2 regions of the Paenibacillus sp. CF095 genome follow, and region 2 is predicted to be linked to the other one. Evidence: predicted binding sites of a transcription regulator. Region 2 holds the regulator's gene; the other holds the start of a gene.
What was found. The regulator CtsR, encoded in region 2, represses protease genes until heat stress. The targets are predictions, from matches to a motif close to ATGGTCAATAAAGGTCAAACA.

Region 1 (12,252 bases), on a different contig from region 2:
AGATTTTGTTGAAAAAGTAAGGGTGTCTTCCAACTATGGAAGGCACTTTTTTGTTGGCAATACCGCCATTATATAGCTTTCTGCATGACAATGACAGGTGGCGGTGTGCATAAGATGAGTCACCATTATGAGGGGACAATGATCATCTTTTATGAATGGAACGAGTGAAGATGCAATATCATGAGTTGAGGCTTCCTCGGCTATGGAGGAAGGAATAAAGCGTGCGTTAATAAATAAAGGTAATGAGATTGTATACGTATTCAAAAATGCTATGTGATGTGGTTCACAACCCTAACGGAGCATGGTGTATCCGAGTTCTTATCGTCTTGACCCAGGCGTATCCTTCAATTATAGTTGGTACGTAGGACTTAAACTATTTTAGATAGATAAAGGTGGCTTGCAGCATGTCTGAGAAAATCTACGTTGGGGTCGATCTCGGCGGAACAGCAATCAAGGTCGGTATATGCGATGAACAAGGTCAGCTAATGCATACGTATGAAGGACCGACTGAAGTGGATAAGGGCGTAGACACGGTCATCGCCAACATCGAGAAGTATGTCCGACATATCGTAGCCGAATCACCTTACAGTTGGGAACAACTTGAGGGTGTAGGTGCTGGAGTGGCCGGTTTCACGAATGTACGCGAGGGAATTATCGTTCATGCCCCTAACATCGGATTTCGGAATGTGGCCATTCGTTCGATTCTGGAAGAACGTCTGGGCAAGCCAATCAAAATAGATAACGATGCAAACGTGGCTGCACTGGGTGAAGTCTGGGCAGGTGCCGGCAAAGGCGTAGACAACTGCGTATGTTATACACTCGGTACGGGTGTTGGCGGGGGCTTGATCCTGAATGGCAACATCTATCAGGGTTTCTCCGGTATGGCGGGAGAACTGGGTCATATCAGTGTTGTACCTGATCTGGAGGCCATCAAGTGCGGTTGTGGTAAAATGGGATGTGTAGAAACAGTATCGTCTGCAACAGGAATTATCCGTATGGCGAAGGATGCCGTAGAACGTGGTGATCATACGTCACTGGCACTCGTTGACAAGATTGCAGCCAAAGAAGTATTTGATGCTGCCAAGGCAGGCGATGAAGTGGCACAGCGCATTGTAAACCGTGCGGCCTTCTACCTGGGCAAGTCCATGGCTACTGTAGCTGCTGTCATTAACCCGGAGATGTTCATCATTGGTGGTGGCGTATCCAAAGCGGGCAACTTCTTGTTCGATGAAATACGTACCGTATTTGCTAAGCTGACACCGGAACCGCTGCAAGAAGGGGTTCAGATTCTGGAAGCTACACTTGGTAATAATGCAGGTATTGTGGGTGCGGCAGGTCTTCTCTTGCGTTCCTAGTAACCTCGTAACAATATATGAAGACAGCAATATGATAAGGAGGGGACATTTATGCTTGAAGGTGAAGGCTCACCAGGCACAGGCGCCACGCTCATTATCATTACGGGCATGTCCGGGGCAGGTAAAACCATTGCAGTACAAAGCCTGGAGGATCTGGGTTTCTTCTGTGTGGATAATCTGCCACCGGTATTGATTCCGAAATTTGCGGAACTAATTGAACAGTCAAACGGCAAGATTGGTAAGGTTGCATTGGTTATCGATCTGCGCGGGCGTGAATTCTTTACGGCTCTGTCCGAGTCTTTGAACTATATTAAAGATCATTTTACCATTCATTGCGAAATTTTATTCCTGGATGCTACAGATTCTGTCCTTGTTCAGCGTTACAAAGAAAGCAGGCGCAGACATCCTCTGGCTCCTGAGGGCATGCCACTTGACGGCATCCGACTGGAACGCAAGATGTTGGAGGAACTCAAAAATTCTGCGACTCAGGTACTGAATACAAGTACAATGAAACCTGCTCAACTGAAAGAACGCATCATATCCCGTTTTTCTCATCTGGAGAGCCAAATGCTGTCGGTGAATATTACGTCGTTTGGATTCAAGTATGGCATTCCGATTGATGCTGATCTGGTGTTTGATGTACGTTTTTTACCGAATCCGCATTATATTGATCATTTGCGACCGAATACGGGACAGAATAGTGATGTGTACGAATATGTTATGAAGTGGCCAGAGACACAGGCGTTTCTGACCAAGCTGCTGGATATGCTGCATTTCCTGATTCCGCAATACCGGAAGGAAGGCAAAAGCCAGGTTATTATTGGAATCGGCTGTACCGGAGGCAAGCATCGTTCGGTAGCAATATCGGAATATTTGGGCAAGATGTTGGGAAGCAGCGAGACAGAAGCTGTCACCGTGAGCCATCGCGACGCTGACCGGGACCGTCATTGAAGAGGGTGAAGGGATGAAAGAGGCCGGACCACGAAGAGAACGTCCGAGAATAGTTGTAATGGGCGGCGGAACCGGATTATCCGTGATGTTACGCGGTTTGAAAGAGAAGCCGCTGGATATCACGGCCATCGTCACGGTTGCAGATGACGGTGGAAGTTCAGGCATCCTGCGCAATGAGCTACAAATGCCGCCTCCGGGTGACATTCGCAACGTGCTTACGGCACTGGCTGATGTAGAACCATTGCTTTCAGATATGTTGAAGTACCGTTTCAATACAGGCGCGGGGCTTGCAGGCCACAGCTTGGGGAATTTGATTTTGGCTGCAATGACGGATATTTCGGGCGACTTTGTGACCGCAGTGCGGGAGCTTAGCCGCGTGTTTGCCGTTCGAGGTGAGGTATTACCAGCCGCAGGCCAGGCCGTTGTGTTGCATGCCGAGATGGAAGATGGGACAATTATTACAGGTGAGTCCAAAATCCCTGAGGCGGGTGGACGCATCAAACGTGTTTTCCTTGAACCGGATCACGTGGAGCCGTTGCCAGAGGCGGTAGAGGCCATTCGTCAAGCTGACGCCATTCTGATCGGGCCAGGCAGCCTCTATACAAGCATCCTTCCCAATCTGCTCGTACCAAAGCTGGCTGAGGCTGTGGTAGAGGCTGATGCGGTGAAGATGTTTATCTGTAATGTCATGACACAGCCGGGAGAAACAGATAACTATACGGTAAGTGACCACCTTAAGGCGGTACACGAGCATATAGGTCATCAGCTCTTCGACTATGTTATCGTAAATAATGGTGATATTCCGCTGCAAGTGCAAAATAAGTATGCGGAAAAAGGAGCAAAACCGGTTGTACTGGATATGAATGTACTCGAGAGTGCCGGCTATCAGGTGGTTGCAGATACTCTTGTTCTGTTCAAAACCTATCTGCGTCATGATGCCGACAAGTTAAGTCATCACATCTACCAACTGGTACAAAATTGGATGTTACGGAAGAGGTGAAGTCCCATGTCGTTTGCAGCACAGACCAAAAAAGAGTTAACCATGATCGAGAGCGAACCGTGCTGCGAAAAGGCGGAACTTTCAGCCCTCATCCGTATGCTTGGTGCAGTGCAGTTATCGAATAAAAAAGTGATCTTGGATATTTCGACGGAGAATGCCGCCATTGCAAGACGGGCATACTCTCTGCTTAAAAAGCATTTTCAAGTGCATACGGAATTACTGGTCCGCAAAAAAATGCGGCTGAAAAAGAACAATGTATATATTGTTCGTATTCCAACCATGGTACAGGAGATTCTCAATAGTCTTCATATTGTTTCGGAAGGTTTTCTGTTTACGCCAGGGATCAATACGGAGTTATTTCAGCAGAACTGTTGTAAACGGGCCTATCTTCGCGGTGCATTTCTGGCCGGTGGATCGGTTAATAATCCGGAAGGTTCCTCGTACCATCTGGAGATTGCGTCCATGTATGAAGAGCACTGTCAGGCACTAGTTGACCTGGCCAATGAATTTCATCTGAATGCCCGGTGTATAGAACGGAAAAAAGGATTCATCCTATACATCAAGGAAGGCGAGAAAATCATTGAGCTGCTCAGCATCATTGGTGCTCATCAGGCCTTGTTCAAGTTTGAAGATGTACGAATTATGCGAGACATGCGTAACTCCGTTAACCGGATTGTCAATTGTGAGACCGCCAACCTGAATAAAACCATTGGAGCGGCGGTAAGACAAATCGATAATATCCGGTTGTTACAAAAGGAAGTTGGTCTGGAATCGCTGCCTGAGAAACTTCGCGAGGTGGCGGAGGTTCGACTTGCTCATCCAGATATCAATCTGAAGGAAGTGGGCGAACTCCTTAAAGGTACAGTTAGCAAGTCGGGAGTGAATCATAGGCTTCGTAAAATTGATGAGCTGGCTGAGAAAGTACGCACAGAACGTTATGGTTAAGACGGAGTAGGGTAAAGTAACAAGGTCGACTGTTTCTGCTGAACAGAAAGGTCGGGAAAGTCAACCGTTAAGGATCTAGAAGACTTACTTAGGTCATTGGATGTGCTGTTCAAAAGATGAAATAGGGCAAGATAACGTCCGTCAAAGCACCCTGAGTTTTTTCTTCTAGTGTCCTGCACGGGTTAATGGTATAATGTTGTATAAATATAATTGTGTATTTAATGTCCAGATTTCATAATAGGGGGTAAGTTTCCATGACAAAGCACCCGGTAGTTGTCCGTTTGAAAACGGGTCTCCATGCCAGACCTGCGGCACTGTTCGTTCAAGAAGCGAATAAGTACTCGTCTGAAGTGTTCGTCGAGAAGGACGACAAAAAAGTTAATGCAAAAAGTATCATGGGGATCATGAGCCTTGCAATTAGCACAGGTACGGAAATCCAGATTAGTGCAGAAGGCGCGGATGCCGAACAGGCTGTAAACGCTTTAGTTAGTCTGGTAAGCAAGGAAGAGCTCGAAAACCAATAAGATATGTTCAATCCAATGAAGAAGTCCCGAAAGGGGCTTTTTTGCGTTATTGACGTATTTACTATCGTCAAGTGCAACATTATGGAATTTGTCCCGTCTGTTAAGGTATCAAATCGATTAAAGTTTGAGATGTTAAGACATAAGGAGGCTATCGTGATGGGTAAACAATGGATGAAACCGTTTGGTGCGGTGCTGGTGGCAAGTACGTTGCTTGTTGGAGGAACGGCATGGGTTGCACCAGGTGACTATGCTTACGCTGCAGAGGTTCAGGGAGTACAACAGAACGTGATTAATGTTGTGGGTAAAGGTGAGATTCAGGTGAAACCTGATATCGCGTATCTGTCCATTGGTGTGAACAGTACTGCAGAGACAGCTGCATCTGCTCAAAAAGCGAATGCTGCGAAAGTTCAAAAAGTATCCAATTTGCTGAAGAACACGTGGAAGATCAGTGCAGACGACATTCAAACGAGTCAGTTCTCTGTACAACCCAACTATACGTATAGCGAAAAAGACGGACAGCAAATTAAAGGATATACAGCGCATCATACGTTGACTGTCACATATCGTGAGATGGACAAGATTGGCGAGTTGCTCGATGCTGCTTCGGGGGCAGGTGCCAACAATATTGAAAACGTGCGCTTTACTGTAGAAAATCCGGAAAGTTATGAGTCCCAAGTGATTGAGAAAGCTGTTGCCAATGCAGATGTGAAAGCTGGCGCCATTGCAAAAGCAGTTAAACGTCAACTCGGTGCTGTTCTTTCCGTGAGCCAAGGTGATGCCAATGTGCCTGTATTCTATGCAAGCGAGGCGTTGATGTCCAAAGCACAAGATACAGCAGGTGGCACTGAGATTGAAACAGGCCAGGTTAAAGTAAGCACAATCCTGAATATCACGTATGAAATGAAATAAACAAGAGTGAACTAGGATTGTAAACTCAAGTAACCTTTTCATGAGTCATTTGAAGGGGTACAACGAAATAATGACAAAGACTTTGTCCTGTGGACAGAGTCTTTTTTGTTGGATAAGCAAACTTTGATGAAGTTGGATAGGAGGGTACCCTTTTGAAGCTACATGAAATGCTGGTTATTGGTATCTTTTTTGTATAGTTGTTCGTGACAAAAAGGTCATATCCCCTTATATTTTCGGTCTGATATTCATCAACATTGTAACTCGAGCTGTAAACCTTTCCGAAATCGGGTTAATTATAATAGAGAGGTGAGGGTATGAGATATGCGATCAGATCAGGATTACATACGCAATGATCCCTAATTGTGAATTTTGAGAGGAGTTTTATATATGACATCATGGAAAAAATGGACAAGTGCATTGCTTGCAGCAGGAATTATTGTAGGTAGCGGTTCGGTATGGCAGGATAGTTCGGTTCAGGCAGCATCGGTATCCTCGAAAGTGACAACCCCGGCTGAGGTAACTCTGAAATCGGGTGGAAAAACACTGACTCAAAAAGGACTTCTTCAAGGTGGCTCAACTTGGGTCTCTCTTACGGCAGTTAAAGATGTGGCAGGTGGATCCCTGAAATATGATGCAAAAGCCAAGTCATATACGGTAACAGCAGCCAACAATGCGATGACCGTTAGCCTGATGGATGGACAGCCAAACGTTTATATTAACGGTTATTATCCTCAGGTGGAAGCGAAATTGATTCAGGGTCGATTGTATATTCCATTCTCGGCAATGAGAGATTATCTGGGTGTACAGGGGAATTGGGATGGCAAAACCAAAACGTTGACACTTAGCAAGGTGAAACAAAATAACGTGAAAATTAAAGCGGCAACAGTTAATGTCACTGTGAAAAACGCTGAAGTAGATGTTCAATATCCACAGGTGAGTGGACTTGCCAGCAAAGAAGCTGAAGCGGCGATCAACAAAGTGCTCAAAGACGAAGTGGATGCTTATGTAGCTGACTTCAAGAAACAGACATCTGAATTCGGCGGTGCAACAGCCAACCGTCCATATGCATTTGAGAGCTCTTATGTAGTGACGTACAATGAAAAAGGCGTGTTGGGACTTATTACACAACGATACGAAGATTATGCTGGCGCTCATGGTATGACATACCGTACGGGCCACACCTTTGCACTGGACACAGGCAAGGAGCTCACGTTAGATGATGTGCTGCAAAATAATAAAACCATGCGCGAAACGTTGGGTAAAAAAGTGGGCGAGCAACTGAAAGCCCGCGGTGGATACCTTGATGGGTATAAAGGGTTAAATAAAGATCAGGATTTCTATGTGACACCAACGGGTGTGGTTGTGTTCTTCCAGCTGTATGAGTATACGGCGTACGCAGAGGGATTCCCTGAAATGCCATTTACGTATAAAGAGATTCTCCCTAAAGGCACAGAACCATTTAGCAATGTAACGGGAACCAAATAAAGAATCATTATTGTGCACTGATCAGTTATCTTTCTTATAAAATGAAAAAAAGAAGCCCACATCATGATTATGATGTGGGCTTCTTCTCGTATAGACAACACAATGAGGTGTTGCTGATTACGTTAGGTGTTATTATGTCAACGCGTAGACCGTGGTCTACGTCACACTTAGATACCTTGGGAACCTACGTTTTCAATAACTTTATCAATGATACCGTAATCGGCAGCTTCAGCAGCGCTCATGAAGTAGTCACGATCTGTATCTTTCTCAATCCGCTCAAGCGGTTGACCTGAACGCTCAGAGATGATGCGGTTCAAGGTATCACGCATTTTCAGGATGCGGCGAGCACGAATTTCGATGTCTGAAGCTTGACCTTGAGCACCACCAAGTGGTTGGTGAATCATGATCTCACTGTTAGGCAACGCAAAACGTTTACCTTTTGCACCGGCATTCAGCAAGAATGCGCCCATGGAAGCCGCCATACCTACACAGATGGTAGATACATCCGGTTTGATGAATTGCATTGTATCGTAAATGGCCATACCGGCTGTAATCGATCCGCCTGGGCTGTTAATGTATAAGTGAATGTCTTTCTCCGGATCTTCCGCAGCCAGGAACAACATCTGTGCCATAATGGCATTAGCCACTACGTCATTAACATCGCTACCAAGGAAAATAATACGATCCTTCAGCAATCTGGAGTAGATGTCGTAGGCGCGCTCACCCCGGTTGCTCTGTTCAACGACCATTGGAATAAAACTCACGTGAAAAACCTCCTTGGAATGTAAATGTTATTGGTGTTTATAATTAAACTGTTACCGTATTACCCACATAATAAACAATTCCAAACAAAAAGTCAAAGAAAGTCAAACTAACTTACAAAAAAAAGAAACCTTTCCGGTTTCATTGGTTAAATGGGTTATGAGCTGTTAAATAAAAATGGCGCGCCCGCCAAGAATCGAACTTGGATCTCAGGCTTCGGAGGCCTACGTCATATCCATTGGACCACGGGCGCACATTATGTGACAGCAATATTGATTATAGCTCATGAAATATTTAATTGCAAGCAGTTCGTTGTGGTATTGGTTTGGATTAACCCAAAAATGATCATGATGAAGAAGAGTGGATAAAGAGTGCATTTAAGTAAATGCTATTAGAGGTTTTGGACATGCCGTATGAAATGTGTTTCTGAGCGATATGTAGATGGAATTCTTTCGTTTCTTCTATATATGGTATGTATGAGCTAGTCCTTGATCATGGAAGTCTAGGATTGTGAAAATAGGCGCGTACAAACGCTGAATACGTGTCGAAATAACACGTTGAAACACTTGCATGTCACGTCAGTTTTAGGTAGAATAGACGTGGGACTTAAAAAGTTAACCCGGGACGTTTTAGGGCCACGAAAGAGAGCTTAGAACGAGAACTTGCGGGAGTGGAAAGCATGCGAACGATTTTAGAAGTACAAAAGCAGCTTCTGCCTGATCTCATGGATATCTTAAAAAAGAGGTATACGATTCTGCAACAGATCATGTTATCGGATGTGATCGGACGGAGAACGTTAGCTAATTCCATGCAGATGACCGAGCGGGTTCTGAGGGCTGAGACCGATCTGTTAAAGGCTCAGGGACTTATTGAAATTGACAGTGCAGGGATGAAGATCAGCGAGGCAGGGTATGATTTGCTGCAGCAGTTAGAGCCCGTAGCCAAAGAGTTGTTCGGATTATCCGAGCTGGAAGAGCGCATCAAGCAAGCCTACGGTCTGCAAAAGGTAGTTGTGGTTCCTGGTGATTCGGACGTTTCTCCATTTGCCAAAAGGGAACTGGGCAGAGCCGGAGCGAAGGCTCTCGGCAATATCATGAGTGACAACGACGTTGTCGCCGTTACTGGCGGATCAACAACGGCCGAAGTCGCAGAGCAACTGACTCCGCCAACATCGCTCAAAGGTGTCTGGTTCGTACCGGCACGCGGTGGACTTGGAGAAAGCCTTGAAATTCAGGCAAATACGATTGCATCCACAATGGCAAAACGGGTAGGAGCGCAATACAAACTCCTGCATGTACCGGATTTGCTAAGTGATCATGCCTATGAATCATTAATCCAGGACCCCAGTGTTCAGGAGATTCTGCAGCTGATTCGGCAATCGCGCATTGTTATTCATGGAATTGGTGATGCCGTGGAGATGGCGACAAGACGTAAACTTGCGACGGAGATTATAGATGAACTTCAGGAGCAAGGAGCCGTATCTGAATCTTTCGGTTATTACTTTAACGATCAGGGTAAGGTGGTACATACCATGCTTACACTGGGTATGCGACTTCAGGATATTGAACGAACCGATGTTGTGATTGGAATTGCAGGTGGCAAAAGCAAAGCTGCTGCTATACATTCCGTGTTGCGATTTGGTCAGGAAGATATTCTGATTATTGATGAGGCTGCTGCCGAAGTCATCGTTGCTGAAATGGAATAAGGGTTTACTTTGCAACACAACAATTGTTGTCTTGACGGACTTCACCGTCTGTCTTGAATATATAAGTTTCATAAAAAATTAATCAAAACTTGGGAGGAACTTACTCATGATTAAAGTAGGTATTAACGGTTTTGGACGTATTGGACGCTTGGCATTCCGCCGTATTCAAAATGTAGAGGGCATCGAGGTAGTAGCAATCAACGACTTGACTGACGCTAAAATGCTCGCTCATTTGCTCAAATATGATACAACTCAAGGTCGCTTCGATGGCGATGTTGAAGTACACGATGGCTTCTTCAAAGTGAACGGCAAAGAAGTTAAAGTATTGGCTAACCGTAACCCAGAAGAACTTCCTTGGGGCGACCTGGGCGTAGATATCGTTCTGGAATGTACTGGTTTCTTCACAACTAAAGAAGCAGCTGAGAAACACTTGAAAGGTGGAGCTAAGAAAGTTGTTATCTCCGCACCAGCTACTGGCGACATGAAAACCATCGTTTACAACGTAAACCATGAAATCCTCGACGGTACTGAAACTGTAATCTCCGGCGCATCTTGCACAACAAACTGCCTGGCACCTATGGCAAAAACACTGCAAGACAAATTCGGAATCGTTCAAGGTTTGATGACTACAATTCATGCTTACACTGGCGACCAAAACACGTTGGATGCTCCACACCCTAAAGGTGACTTCCGTCGTGCTCGCGCAGCAGCTGAAAACATCATCCCTAACACAACTGGTGCTGCTAAAGCAATCGGTCTGGTAATTCCAGAACTGCAAGGTAAATTGGATGGTGCAGCTCAACGTGTACCAGTAGCTACTGGTTCCCTGACTGAACTCGTAACAGTTCTGGGTAAAAAAGTTACTGCTGAAGAAGTTAACGCAGTAATGAAAGAAGCTTCCGATCCACAAACTTTCGGATACACTGAAGACGAAATCGTATCTTCCGACATCCAAGGTATCACTTTCGGTTCCCTGTTTGATGCAACTCAAACTAAAGTTCTGACTGTTGGCGACCAACAATTGGTTAAAACTGTAGCTTGGTATGACAATGAAATGTCCTACACTGCACAATTGGTTCGCACTTTGGAGCACTTTGCAAAAATGATTAAGTAATATCTGCAATAACATAGAGCGGAAACAGATGCTATATTGTTTCCGCTCTTTATATATCAATATTTTGCAAATTTCTCAAAAACACCAGGATTGACAAGGGATTTCAGCCCTTGATGGGTCCACCAAATACATGGGTGCGGAGGAAATACAGATGAACAAAAAAAGTGTACGCGATATCGAATTGACAGGAAAACGGGCTTTTGTCCGTGTAGATTTCAATGTGCCGCTCGAAGATGGTAAAATTACAGATGACAAACGTATTCGTGCAACGCTTCCTACAATCAACTTCTTGATTGAAAAAGGCGCTAAAGTCATTTTGGCAAGCCACATGGGTCGTCCTAACGGCGAAGTGGTTGAATCCTTGCGTTTGACTCCAGCAGCTGAGCGTTTGTCAGAATTGCTTGGTAAAACAGTTGTTAAAGCTGACGATTCTGTTGGTGACGCTGTTAAAGCTCAAATCGCTGAACTGAACAACGGCGACGTATTGTTGCTTGAAAACGTTCGTTTCCACGCAGGCGAAGAGAAAAACGATGCAGAACTCGCAAAACAATTTGCTGAACTGGCTGACGTTTTCGTTAATGATGCGTTTGGCGCGGCACACAGAGCACACGCTTCGACTGAAGGAATCGCTCACTTGCTTCCAGCAGTGTCCGGTTTGTTGATGGAGAAAGAACTTGAAGTGTTGGGTAAAGCAATCTCCAACCCTGAGCGTCCTTTCACAGCCATCATTGGTGGATCCAAAGTTAAGGACAAAATCGATGTAATCGACAACCTGCTGAACATTGCAGACAACGTGATCATCGGTGGCGGTCTGACTTACACGTTCTTGAAAGCACAAGGACATGAAATTGGACAATCCTTGTTGGATGATTCCAAACTTGATGTTGCTCTCGGTTTCATCGAGAAAGCGAAAAAACTGGGCAAAAACTTCTACCTGCCGGTAGATATCGTAGTGTCTGACGATTTCAGTGCGAAAGCAAACACACAAATCGTTGACATCGACGGCATCCCAGCAGATTGGGAAGGTATCGACATCGGTCCTAAAACACGTGAGATCTATGCTGACGTAATCAAAAACTCCAAATTGGTTGTATGGAACGGACCAATGGGCGTATTTGAAATCGAGCCATTCTCCCACGGTACTCGTGCAGTAGCGGAAGCTTGCGCTGAGACAGAAGCTTACACTGTAATTGGTGGCGGTGACTCCGCAGCAGCAGCAGAGAAGTTCAAATTGGCTGACAAGATGAACCACATCTCTACAGGTGGCGGTGCATCGCTCGAGTTCATGGAAGGTAAAGTACTTCCAGGCGTAGTGGCATTGAACGACAAGTAAGTTTTAGTAGTCTATAGCATGAAGGAGTTGAAACCCATGAGAACACCGATTATCGCAGGTAACTGGAAAATGTTCAAAACGGTTTCCGAATCCAATGACTTCATTCAGGAAGTTAAAGGAAAAGCGGAAGTTGAAGGCGTGGAGACTGTAATCTGCGCACCGTTTACAA
Region 2 (12,252 bases):
AAGGGGTACATATATCACATATCAGGCCATGATTTGGATTGATAATAACTCTAGCGAATGGGGTGTAGGACGACATGGAAATTCAAAAATTGACGGTAGATGATTTTGAACCAGCGATGGCACTCTCCGAATATGCTTTTCAGGTGGTAATGAATGATGAACAAAAAGAAAAGCGGCGGAGTCAGTTTTCGTCACAGGATATATGGGGTGTATATGAGGACGGGCAGCTAGGAGCCAAACTTCACATAATCCCTTTTCAAACCTATATTCATGGCAGATCGTTCGAGATGGGCGGTATTGCGGGTGTAGCCACCTGGCCAGAGTATAGACGCAAAGGCTGGGTAGCGGGTCTGCTGAAGCATGCATTGGAAGAAATGAATCGTAACAAACAAAGTATATCGTTCTTGCATCCATTCTCTTTTGGTTTCTATCGGAAGTATGGATGGGAGACTTATGTTGAATTTAAACGTTATAAAGTACCTACAGCTCATTTGCCTCTGAAAAAGGCGACACCTGGAACGATTCGGCGTGGGGATCCAGGTCTCAGCATATTAAAGGAAGTATACAGTGCTTATGCTGAGCGTTATAACGGAACTCTGGTTCGGGATGATGCAAGGTGGGAGAATTCAGTTCTTGTTAATGGGACCAGCCAGAAGGCTGTATATTACGATGAAGCTGATGCAGCACAAGGTTATCTTTTATATGAGGTTAAGGAAAATAAGTTTACCATTAAAGAGATCATCTATCTGAATGAAGAGGCTAGGCAAGGGCTGTGGACCTTCATTGCCAATCATGATTCCATGATTCAGGAAGTTACGTTGCAGGCACCAGCCAGTGATACGCTTGCTTTCCAATTGGATAACCCACGGATTCAGCAAGAAATCGTACCTTATTTTATGGCGCGTATCGTTAGTGTAGAGCAGTTTATATCCCAGTATCCATTTGCAAGCCAGGACTCACCGGTGCAGATTGTTCTACAGGTAGAGGATACCCACGCTCCGTGGAATGAAGGAGTATGGCAATTAAACGTAGCGATGAATGGAACAGCGTCCATATGGAAAACTTCAGAACCAATTACTGATGATCAGACCATTAAGGTGGATATTCAATCCCTTACCGCAGTGCTGATGGGGTATCGCAGACCAACGGAAATGGCACGGATCGGAAGAATTCACGGACCAGAAGCAGCAATTAAGGCTTTGGAACAAGCGATTCCTGAACGGGAAACCTATTTGCTCGATTTCTTCTGATGACTATTCCCACTGCTCCATTTAACTTGATTAGCTTATATAGAAATATGGCGTGATCGAAAGACAAATGGACTTCTCCAGCAATTTTGGGGAGGTTTTTTTGTGTCTGGGGAATATTTCGTGTAAAATCGTAAAAAATGAATAGTGACCCCACTTGGCAAAACCACAAAATATGCTATAATGGTTATAAAGTCAAAGAAAGTCAAAGTCAACTAAAGGTTTAATACTTAAGTAGCTTTCTTTCAACAATCTGATGCATGATCGCCAATATACGGGATTCATCTCATCGGAGGATCAAGGGAATATTAAAGGACCTTCGTGCTTCCTTCGCTCTCCTGTTGATACCTGTGGAAGCAAGATTCGCTGTTTTCCTGATTGGTTAAATGGGTAGAGAAGGTGTACTCTGTGGGGGCGTGTGGGTCCTTATTGACTTAACGTTTCAGACAGTGGAGGATGATTGGATGCGTAATATCTCTGATATTATCGAACGATATCTGAAGAGTATTTTGCATGAAAGTCCCGAAGGAATGGTTGAAATTCAGCGTAATGATCTGGCAGATCAATTCTCATGTGTACCTTCCCAGATCAATTATGTCATCAGCACACGTTTTACACTCGAGAAGGGATACCTGGTAGAGAGTAAACGCGGCGGTGGTGGTTATGTTCGCATACAGCGCATTGAATTACCGGCCCAATCAGCTCTGCATAATCATTTGCACCATAGTATTGGTGAAGAGATCGGGCAGACAGCTGCCGAAGGTCTGATCTATCAATTGGAAGAAGCACGCTTCTTGAGCAAGCGGGAAGCCGGGTTGATGCGAGCTGCTGTATCTAGAGAGGTTATATTAGTCAAACTTCCTTACCGGGATCAAATTCGTGCCAGAATGTTGAAGGCGATGTTAATATCTTTGCTCGGTAAATGAAAACTATCGGGGTCAAAGGAGGTACATCAATATGCTGTGCCAAGAATGCAATAAACGTCCGGCGACACTTCATTTTACGAAAATCGTAAATGGAGAGAAGACGGAATTCCATATTTGTGAGTCATGTGCCCGTGAAAAAGGGGAAATGATCCCTGGAACAGCAGGCGGGTTTTCCATTCACAACTTGTTGTCCGGATTGCTTGATTTTGATCCAGCCAGCAAAAGTGGATCGGCAGGAACACCACCTGCAAAAGCACTTCAGTGTGAAGAGTGTGGTATGACGTACTCACAATTCAGCAAGATAGGCCGATTTGGCTGCAGTTCATGTTATAAATATTTTGACAGCCGTTTGGACCCTTTGTTCAAGCGGGTTCATGGTAGTACGTCCCATGTAGGCAAAGTGCCTGCACGAGCTGGTGGTCGCATCAAGGTGAAACGGCAAATCGCTGATCTGAAGCGTGAGCTCCAGGAGAGCATCGCGCAAGAGGAATTTGAAGAGGCGGCTCAGATCCGTGACCAGATCAGAGGACTTGAAAAAGGAATAGCTCAGGAGTAAAGTTTGTCATGAGTAGGAGGGATGCGTAATGCCTAATCTGCGCTTTACAGAGAAGGCGCTCAGCGACTGGATGCGCAGTGATGCGGCTGATTCCGAAATTGTCATTAGCAGCCGTGTCCGGATTGCACGCAACCTTCAGCATGTTCCGTTTCCGATGCTGGCTTCCAATGAGCAATCGGAAGAGGTGCTGAATAAGCTGAGCGAAGTACTTCAATACGATGACGTTCATGTCTTTGGGGATTTTCATACGTTGGATCTGATCGATATTGACGAACTCGACAAACGGGTGCTGGTGGAGAAACATCTCATCAGTCCAAGTCTTGCGAATGAATCCAGGAATGGTGCGGTTATTCTCAGTGAGGATGAGTCGGTCAGTATTATGATTAATGAAGAGGATCATCTTCGTATCCAGTGCCTCTATCCGGGGTTCCAGGTGAAAGAAGCCTGGGAGAAAGCTTCCGCAATAGATGATGCTTTTGAAGCGCACGTGGACTATGCTTTTGATGATCGCAGAGGATACTTAACCAGCTGTCCTACCAATGTAGGTACAGGTGTTAGAGCATCGGTTATGATGCACTTGCCTGCCCTAGTGATGACGCAACAGATAGGCCGTATTCTAACCGCAGTTTCCCAAGTGGGATTAACTGTAAGGGGGATATATGGTGAAGGCAGTGAGGCGATGGGTAACCTGTTCCAGATCTCGAACCAGATTACATTGGGACAGACCGAACAGGAAGTCATCGAGAACCTGCATGGTGTTGTATTACAGATGATAGGTCATGAGCGTACAGCCAGAGAACGGTTAATTACCGACTCCAGACTTCGGATTACGGATCGTGTCATGCGTTCTTACGGCATATTGTCTCATGCAGCTATTGTTGATTCCAAGGAAGCTGCACAGCGATTATCGGATGTACGCCTTGGCGTGGATCTCGGCTTACTGGATGGATTGTCCATCACGGTAATGAATGAGTTGAATGTGATGACACAGCCGGGATTTTTGCAGAAAACATTCGGGGAAGATATGCGCACAGATGAGCGTGACATCTATCGTGCTCAGTTGATTCGTGATACGATCAATGCAGCGAAGCAGTCCTAGCTTAGCCTGATATTGTATTGAATTATGGTTTCATGCCGCATTGCGGCTTTTATATAATAAGGCATGTACGAATGCCAAATGACTTTATTCGCAGCACGGCTGCAAACAAAAATGATATGAAGAATACGACGGTTATTTTATTACATGACCCTCGTTTTATCCAAAACCATGGAGGTGCAGGAGATATGATGTTTGGAAGATTTACGGAACGGGCCCAAAAGGTGCTCGCACTCGCGCAGGAAGAAGCTGTCCGTCTCGGTCATAATAACATCGGTACTGAGCATATTTTGCTCGGCCTCATTCGTGAAGGCGAAGGCATCGCTGCCAAAGCACTGATCGGCCTGGGACTCGGATTGGAAAAAATTCAGGATGAAGTAGAAACGCTGATTGGCCGTGGCCAAGAGCAACCTACCAACATTGCATATACGCCACGTGCGAAAAAAGTAATTGAACTGTCTATGGATGAAGCTCGTAAATTGGGCCATACCTATGTAGGCACAGAGCATATCCTGCTCGGATTGATTCGTGAAGGCGAGGGTGTTGCAGCACGTGTGCTCAATAACCTGGGTATCAGCCTGAACAAAGCACGTCAACAAGTGTTACAGTTGCTTGGCAGCAGTGAAGCTGTATCCAGTCATAATGGAACACCTGCCAATGTCAGCACACCAACACTGGACAGTCTGGCACGTGACCTCACGGCTTACGCCAGAGAGAATAACCTTGACCCAGTCATTGGGCGTAGCAAAGAAATTGAGCGTGTCATCCAAGTGCTCAGCCGTCGTACCAAGAACAACCCGGTATTGATCGGTGAGCCAGGTGTAGGTAAAACAGCGATTGCTGAAGGCCTTGCACAAAAAATCATTGCAAATGAGATTCCGGAAACATTGCGCGACAAACGTGTAATGACCCTGGATATGGGTTCAGTAGTCGCTGGAACCAAATATCGTGGTGAGTTTGAAGATCGTCTGAAAAAAATTATGGATGAGATTCGCCAAGCAGGTAACATTGTCCTGTTTATCGACGAATTGCATACTTTGATTGGTGCAGGCGGAGCTGAAGGTGCCATCGATGCTTCTAACATTTTGAAACCGGCTCTGGCCCGTGGAGAACTGCAATGTATCGGTGCGACAACACTGGATGAATATCGTAAATACATCGAGAAGGATGCAGCGCTTGAGCGTCGTTTCCAACCGATTACTGTAGATCAGCCTTCTCCGGAAGAAGCGATTCAAATTTTGCATGGCTTGCGTGACCGTTATGAGGCGCATCACCGCGTGAAAATTACGGACGAAGCAATTGTACAGGCGGTTAAACTGTCTGACCGTTACATCACAGACCGTTTCCTGCCAGACAAAGCGATTGACCTGATTGATGAGGCGGGTTCCAAAGTAAGATTGAATTCTTACACGATCCCACCAAACCTGAAACAACTGGAAAGCCGTCTGGAAGATATCCGTAAAGAAAAAGACGCTGCAGTTCAAAGCCAGGAGTTCGAAAAAGCCGCAGCGCTTCGTGATACGGAACAAAAAATCCGTGAAGAGCTGGATGTAACGAAGAATCAGTGGAAAGAAAAACAAGGTCGCACGGATTCTGAAGTAACACCTGAGGATATTGCACAAGTGGTAGCCAACTGGACAGGAATTCCGGTGAACAAGCTGAAAGAAGAAGAGACACAACGCCTGATGAATCTGGAATCGATTCTTCATGAACGTGTCATTGGCCAGGATGAGGCTGTGAAATCGGTCAGCCGTGCGGTTCGTCGTGCTCGTGCGGGATTGAAAGATCCAAAACGTCCGATGGGTTCATTCATCTTCCTCGGTCCTACTGGGGTAGGTAAAACAGAACTTGCTCGTGCTCTGGCTGAAGCAATGTTCGGTGATGAAAATGCAGTAATCCGGATTGATATGTCTGAGTATGGCGAGAAACATTCAACTTCCCGACTCGTCGGAGCGCCTCCAGGATATGTTGGATACGAAGAAGGTGGTCAGCTGACAGAGAAAGTTCGTCGCAAACCATACTCCGTAGTCCTGCTTGATGAGATCGAGAAAGCACACCCAGAAGTATTTAATATCTTGCTGCAAGTGCTTGAAGATGGTCGTCTGACAGATTCCAAAGGTCGCGTTGTTGACTTCCGGAATACGCTGATTATCCTGACATCCAACGTGGGTGCCGAAGCGATCAAACGTAACTCTACACTTGGCTTCACAGCGGTTGTGGATGCAGGTGCGGATTACGATAACATGAAGGGTAAAGTTATGGATGAGCTGAAGAAAAGCTTCCGTCCAGAGTTCCTTAACCGGATTGATGAAATTATCGTATTCCACTCTCTGGAACAGAAACACATTGCAGAGATTGTTACCCTCATGAGTGAGGAACTTCGCAAACGGCTGCGTGAATACGAAGTTGACTTCGAACTCACCGACAATGCGAAGGACTTCCTTGCTAAAGCCGGCTTTGATCCAGCTTACGGTGCACGTCCGCTTCGTCGGGCAATTCAGAAGCATATCGAGGACAAATTGTCTGAAGAGTTGCTCACAGGTAACGTAACCAAAGGGGATTCATTGCTCATCGACGAAGAGAACGGTGCACTGTCTGTTACGAAAAAAGACGTGGTTGTTCCTTCGAATGAGGAAATCGAAACCAAATAATATACATCAAGCACTGGAGTTAAACTTAAGCTTGTATTAATCCTTAATCCTTCTCGGCTTCGGCCGGGGAGGATTTTTTGCACTTTGGACAGAAGACGGACATGATTATGTCAGGAACATGTGTAAAGTTTGCGATAATCCTTTACGAAAAATCTCAAACAATGGTAAACTTTTAGTAACCCTGCACGTCAGGGAGTTTGGGTGAAATTCGTCGAATAATGCAAAATGCTGTTATAAAACTAAATTATAGGAGTGCTGAAGTGGCCAAAGTTAAAACCAAGTTTCAATGTACGGAATGCGGCTATGAAGCCCCCAAGTGGTACGGTAAGTGTCCGGGTTGTCAGTCATGGAATTCAATGGTGGAAGAAACAGAGACGGTGGTCAAAACACAAGGGAGAAATTCTCCTCTGTTTGACAGTAAAGATAAACCGCTTCCTATCATAGATATAGATAGCGGTCAGGAACCGCGTGTACAGACTGGAATCGGAGAGTTGAACCGGGTATTGGGTGGCGGAATCGTTCCAGGTTCACTCGTTCTGGTGGGCGGAGATCCGGGTATCGGTAAATCAACGTTGATGTTGCAGACGTCTCATGCTTTGACGCACTCGGGTTTGCGTGTGTTATATGTTTCCGGTGAGGAATCAGTCAAGCAAACCAAATTGCGGGCAGACCGTCTCGGGGCACTCTCTGCCGAGTTGTATGTGCTGTGTGAAACCAATATGGAACGTGTAGAGGAAGCGGTGGATCAGATCCAGCCGCATTTTCTTGTCATCGACTCCATTCAGACGGTATATCTTCCCGAAGTTACCAGTGCGCCGGGTAGTGTAGCACAGGTAAGGGAATGTACGTCAAGGTTCATGCGCATTGCCAAAGGCAGAGGCATTGCAACGGTTCTTGTGGGGCATGTTACCAAAGAAGGTGCCATTGCCGGTCCACGTATGTTAGAACATATGGTGGATTGCGTGCTTTATTTTGAAGGAGAACGGCATCATACGTATCGCCTGCTGCGTGCGGTGAAGAACCGTTTTGGTTCAACCAATGAGATTGGCATTTTTGAAATGGGCGAGGATGGACTTCGTGAGGTGGGCAATCCGTCCGAACTCTTTTTGTCAGAACGTCCACTGGGTGTAGCAGGTTCAACGGTAGTTGCCAGTATGGAGGGTACACGCCCTCTGCTCGTGGAATTACAGGCGTTGATCTCGACTACTCATTTCCCTTCTCCCCGCCGTATGGCAACAGGGGTAGATCTGCATCGATTAAATCTGATCATTGCAGTGCTGGAGAAACGGATGGGCATGTTTTTACAGACCCAGGATGCATATCTGAACGTGGCTGGTGGAGTACGGTTGGATGAGCCCGCTGTAGATTTGGCGGTTGCTGTCAGCATTGCATCCAGTTTGAGAGATGTACCGACCAAGCCGGATGACGTCATCTTTGGCGAGATTGGTCTGACAGGTGAGGTTCGAGCCGTATCACGGGCCGAACAACGAGTGAAGGAAGCCGCGAAGCTGGGCTTCAAACGAGTCATTTTACCGGAAAAAAGCTTAAAGGGCTGGAAACATCCTCGCGGGATACAACTGATCGGTGTGAATACCGTGGCAGATGCACTAGCGGTTGCTTTAGATTAGGGGGCATAACAAGATGAAAGATTCGAGCCAACTGGATAATATGAATGAATTGTTAAGGCTGATCGCACCAGGTACACCTTTCCGCGAAGGTCTGGAAAATGTGCTGCGCGCCAAGACGGGCGCACTGCTTGTTGTAGGATACAGCCCTGAAGTAATGGAAGTGGTGGATGGGGGATTCTCAATTAACTGTGATTTCTCCCCGAACTACCTGTACGAACTTGCCAAGATGGATGGAGCCATTATTCTTAGCGAGGATTTGAAGCGTATTCTTTACGCCAATACCCAGTTAATCCCGGACTCTTCGATCTCTTCATCAGAGACGGGGATTCGTCACCGGACGGCAGAGCGTGTAGCAAAGCAAACGGGTAAATTAGTCGTATCCATATCACAGCGCCGGAATATCATTACCTTGTATCAGGGAACACTTCGTTATTCCCTCAAGGAAATCGGGGTTATTTTGACCAAAGCAAATCAAGCGATTCAAACCCTGGAGAAATACAAAGCGGTATTAACACAGTCCCTTACAAATCTGAGTGCCTCTGAATTTGAGGAACTGGTGACGATTCCTGAAGTGGTCAATGTAATTCAGCGTACCGAAATGGTGATGCGGATCAAAACGGAAATCAAACGATACATTCATGAACTCGGGAATGAGGGACGACTCATTTCCATGCAAATGGAAGAGCTTGTGGGTACAACGGAAGAAGAAGCCTGGTTGCTCTACAAAGACTATGCCCGTGACGACAGTGATGACAAAATCCGTGAAATTATCGTGGGACTGAAAAGATTGTCGGACGATGAGTTGCTGGATGCACATCATATTGTCCGTCTTCTCGGCTATCCTTCATCAGCCGCTACTTCTGAGGATTCGGTTGCACCTCGTGGATTCCGGGTATTAAATAAGATCCCCCGCCTGCCCAATGTCATTATCCATAACCTGGTGGATCAATTCGAACAATTGCCTCATGTTATTATGGCTACAATTGAAGAACTGGACGAAGTGGATGGTATTGGTGAAGTTCGTGCCCGGACCATTAAGGAAGGCCTCAAACGTTTGCAGGAGCAGATGTTTATCGACAGACAGATGTAAGGGTTTGCCTATATAAAGGCTTGAAATGGATGAGGTGAAACAACGATGCTAACCAGATTCATTCCGAATCTCTTTACCCTGGGTAATCTGTTTCTTGGAATGATGGCGATTTTGCTTGCGATTGATGGAAATTACAGTTTGGCTGCCATTATGGTCATTGTAGCGATGCTGCTGGATGGTCTGGATGGCCGAGTGGCACGTGCGCTTAATGCCCAAAGCGAATTCGGCAAGGAACTGGATTCCTTGTCTGACATGGTTTCCTTTGGTGCAGCACCAGCCTTGATCATATTTATGGTGTCGTTTCAAGATTCGATGCCGATCCTCGCCTGGATCGCAACAGCGGCTTTTCCGATCTGTGGAGCCATTCGTCTTGCTCGGTTTAATGTTCGTCCGGGAATCCCCGGTTACTTCACAGGTCTGCCGATTCCCGCAGCCGGTGGGGTGCTGGCTACACTGTCCTTGTTCAATAAGGATATTGGCCCGGTTAGCATGATGATTGCTACATTGCTGTTATCGTATCTGATGGTGAGTTCGCTTAAATATCCCAATTTCAAAAAGGTCGGTTTGCCACGCAAGGCAATCTGGATTGCACCGTGGGTTGTGTTATTTGCCATAGCCGTAGCCGTTATTTTTCCGGAGCAGTTATCCAAATTGATCTTTATTCCGCTGGTGTTATACGCCCTGTATGGAATGAAGCATAATGTGCGAACAGCGGCCTCGCGTAGTCGGGCGAAAAAGCGCAAGGATGAGAAATCTTCCCGTCCTTCCGATCGTTAAGTCGCCTTGGGGACAGACACTATACAAAGAAAGCACGTACTCTCCTGAACTGGAGAATGCGTGCTTTTTGTTTATTCAGATCTATTTACGGTAAAAGAAACCCTTGCGGACGACATGCATATCTTCTTACGACAGATTAAACATCCCTAACGTTGAACACTTCTGTGATTCGTGATTTACGACCTCTTCCATGTTAATGTCCAGTAGATTACAGAGAGCCGACATGTAGAACAGGTTCCGCCCTAGCTCAGAGCTGATGACCTCTCTGCAGTTCTCACACAACTCACCTTCCACATGCGTTTCCAGCAGGCCCTTGGTTTGAGCGATATCGCTCTCCGGGGCATATTTCTGCTTGGTGGCGTGCAGCTCGATGCAGCCGCATTCGGTAATGGCTTTGGACACGGCACGGTTAACAGACGCTCCGGCTTGTCCCGTTTTGGACAGTACATCAATCAGGCTGCGATGACGCAGCAACAGTTCAGAAACTTGATCCTGGAAAGCCTGTAAACTTAGCGTACTCATTTTGCCACTCACCTCGGGATATGAATTGAATTCATTATATGCCAATAATTTACCTACTTTCAACTGACGATTGCAACATTTCCAAAAAGTTCTTCCAGATGGGATTAGCAATTCAGGAATTGGATCATACTGGATATAAAGATCAAGATACATTGAAGGAGGTGCAGGGACTAATGTGGAAAAAAGGCATTTTAACTTTTACAGGATTGTGCGGTGCATGGTTCGGCTACACGGCATATCATCTGGCAGGAAAATCGGTCCCATGGATGGCTGAGTGGATTCAGTCAGCAGGATTACTGGGAGCTGGTATATCAACGCTGCTGGGAGCTGTAATGTTTATGGCTGTATGTAATATTGGTGGAACATTGATGGCAGACAGGCTGCATAGTGGGATCAATTCATTGGCGAAAGTACCTATGAACGAATTGGCTGCAGGTGCCGCAGGTACCGTTGCTGGGTTGCTGGTGGCTTTGTTGCTCTACCCTGTTGTGAGATGGATGGGGACGGCAGGAGAAGTGCTGCAAGTGGCGCTGACGGTGATTAGTGCTTATTCCGGTTATGCCCTTGCCATGGCGAAGAAAGACGATCTGGGGGCCTTCTGGATGTCTGGACGATGGGGTCATCCTGAGGTGGACGAGGATAGACGGATGGAAGAACATAAAATTCTGGATACCAGTGTTATTATCGATGGGCGTATAGCTGATATATGCAAAACCGGATTTATTGAAGGCACGATCGTAATTCCGGAATTTGTTCTTGAGGAGTTACAGCATATTGCCGATTCATCGGATCTGCTCAAGCGGAACAGAGGACGGCGTGGACTGGACATTTTGAACAAAATCCAGAAGGAACTCGATGTAAAAGTCCTGATCTACGAGGGGGATTTCGAGGAAATCTCCGAGGTGGACAGCAAACTGGTTAAACTGGCTAAAGTGCTCCAGGGTAAAGTGGTCACCAATGACTTTAACCTGAACAAAGTGTGCGAACTTCAGGGTGTATCTGTGTTGAACATTAATGATCTCGCCAATGCGGTTAAGCCAGTTGTTCTGCCAGGTGAGGAGATCATGGTGCAGATCATCAAGGATGGTAAGGAGCATGGTCAAGGTGTAGCCTATCTGGATGATGGCACAATGATCGTTGTGGAGGGCGGACGCGAGTATATCGGCATGATGATGGAAGTGCTGGTGACCAGTGTGCTGCAGACTTCAGCGGGGCGAATGATTTTTGCCAAGCCGAAACTGTTGGAAAAAGCCCAATAAAGCGGTATGATGGGTAGTGTATCGTTGAATGATATTGTATATCTTTGGACGATAAACTGACAGACAAGGCAGGGATTGCGGCATGGATAAAGGGTGGGGCGTTGTCATTGTGGCAGCAGGTCGCGGAACCCGGATGGGGACGACCGAGAGCAAACAGTTTCTGTTGCTGCAGGACAAGCCCGTTTTCATACATACGCTTGAGGTATTTGCTGCGCTGGACGAGATCCGCGAGATGGTGCTGGTCACAGGAGCCGCAGATGTTGAACGCTGCCAGGATTGGGTAAAAGAATACCAACTGGATTCACGTGTCCGTGTTATCCCCGGAGGGAAAGAGAGACAACATTCTGTCCATAAAGGCCTTGAGGCACTTGGGACTGATTGGGTTCTCGTTCACGACGGGGTACGTCCTTTTGTGAACCATGAGCAGATCAAGGGATGCATGGCGGCCGCCATATCCGGTGGTGGAGCAGCTGTACTGGCGGTTCCCGTGAAGGATACGA

Region 1: clpP (ATP-dependent Clp endopeptidase proteolytic subunit ClpP) is a predicted target of CtsR. The motif match lies at 8,022-8,042, and genes of this name have one in related genera.

Annotation. Positions count from the first base shown of each region.
Region 1 is NZ_FMZN01000007.1:31,014-43,265, forward strand. Features, by position in the region: gene BLS69_RS28805 (ROK family glucokinase) at 405-1,355, shown strand; gene rapZ (RNase adapter RapZ) at 1,407-2,306, shown strand; gene yvcK (gluconeogenesis factor YvcK family protein) at 2,320-3,306, shown strand; gene whiA (DNA-binding protein WhiA) at 3,313-4,251, shown strand; gene BLS69_RS28825 (HPr family phosphocarrier protein) at 4,506-4,775, shown strand; gene BLS69_RS28830 (SIMPL domain-containing protein) at 4,932-5,684, shown strand; gene BLS69_RS28835 (stalk domain-containing protein) at 6,072-7,169, shown strand; gene clpP (ATP-dependent Clp endopeptidase proteolytic subunit ClpP) at 7,337-7,933, opposite strand; tRNA gene BLS69_RS28845 (tRNA-Arg) at 8,110-8,184, opposite strand; gene BLS69_RS28850 (sugar-binding transcriptional regulator) at 8,611-9,636, shown strand; gene gap (type I glyceraldehyde-3-phosphate dehydrogenase) at 9,743-10,750, shown strand; gene pgk (phosphoglycerate kinase) at 10,902-12,083, shown strand; gene tpiA (triose-phosphate isomerase) at 12,120-12,252, shown strand, end outside.
Region 2 is NZ_FMZN01000011.1:201-12,452, forward strand. Features, by position in the region: gene eis (GNAT family N-acetyltransferase) at 75-1,250, shown strand; gene BLS69_RS30855 (CtsR family transcriptional regulator) at 1,712-2,173, shown strand; gene BLS69_RS30860 (protein-arginine kinase activator protein McsA) at 2,205-2,729, shown strand; gene BLS69_RS30865 (protein-arginine kinase McsB) at 2,758-3,828, shown strand; gene BLS69_RS30870 (ATP-dependent Clp protease ATP-binding subunit) at 4,014-6,476, shown strand; gene radA (DNA repair protein RadA) at 6,737-8,104, shown strand; gene disA (DNA integrity scanning diadenylate cyclase DisA) at 8,118-9,194, shown strand; gene pssA (CDP-diacylglycerol--serine O-phosphatidyltransferase) at 9,240-9,971, shown strand; gene BLS69_RS30890 (nucleoside triphosphate pyrophosphohydrolase family protein) at 10,098-10,493, opposite strand; gene BLS69_RS30895 (PIN/TRAM domain-containing protein) at 10,667-11,752, shown strand; gene ispD (2-C-methyl-D-erythritol 4-phosphate cytidylyltransferase) at 11,835-12,252, shown strand, end outside.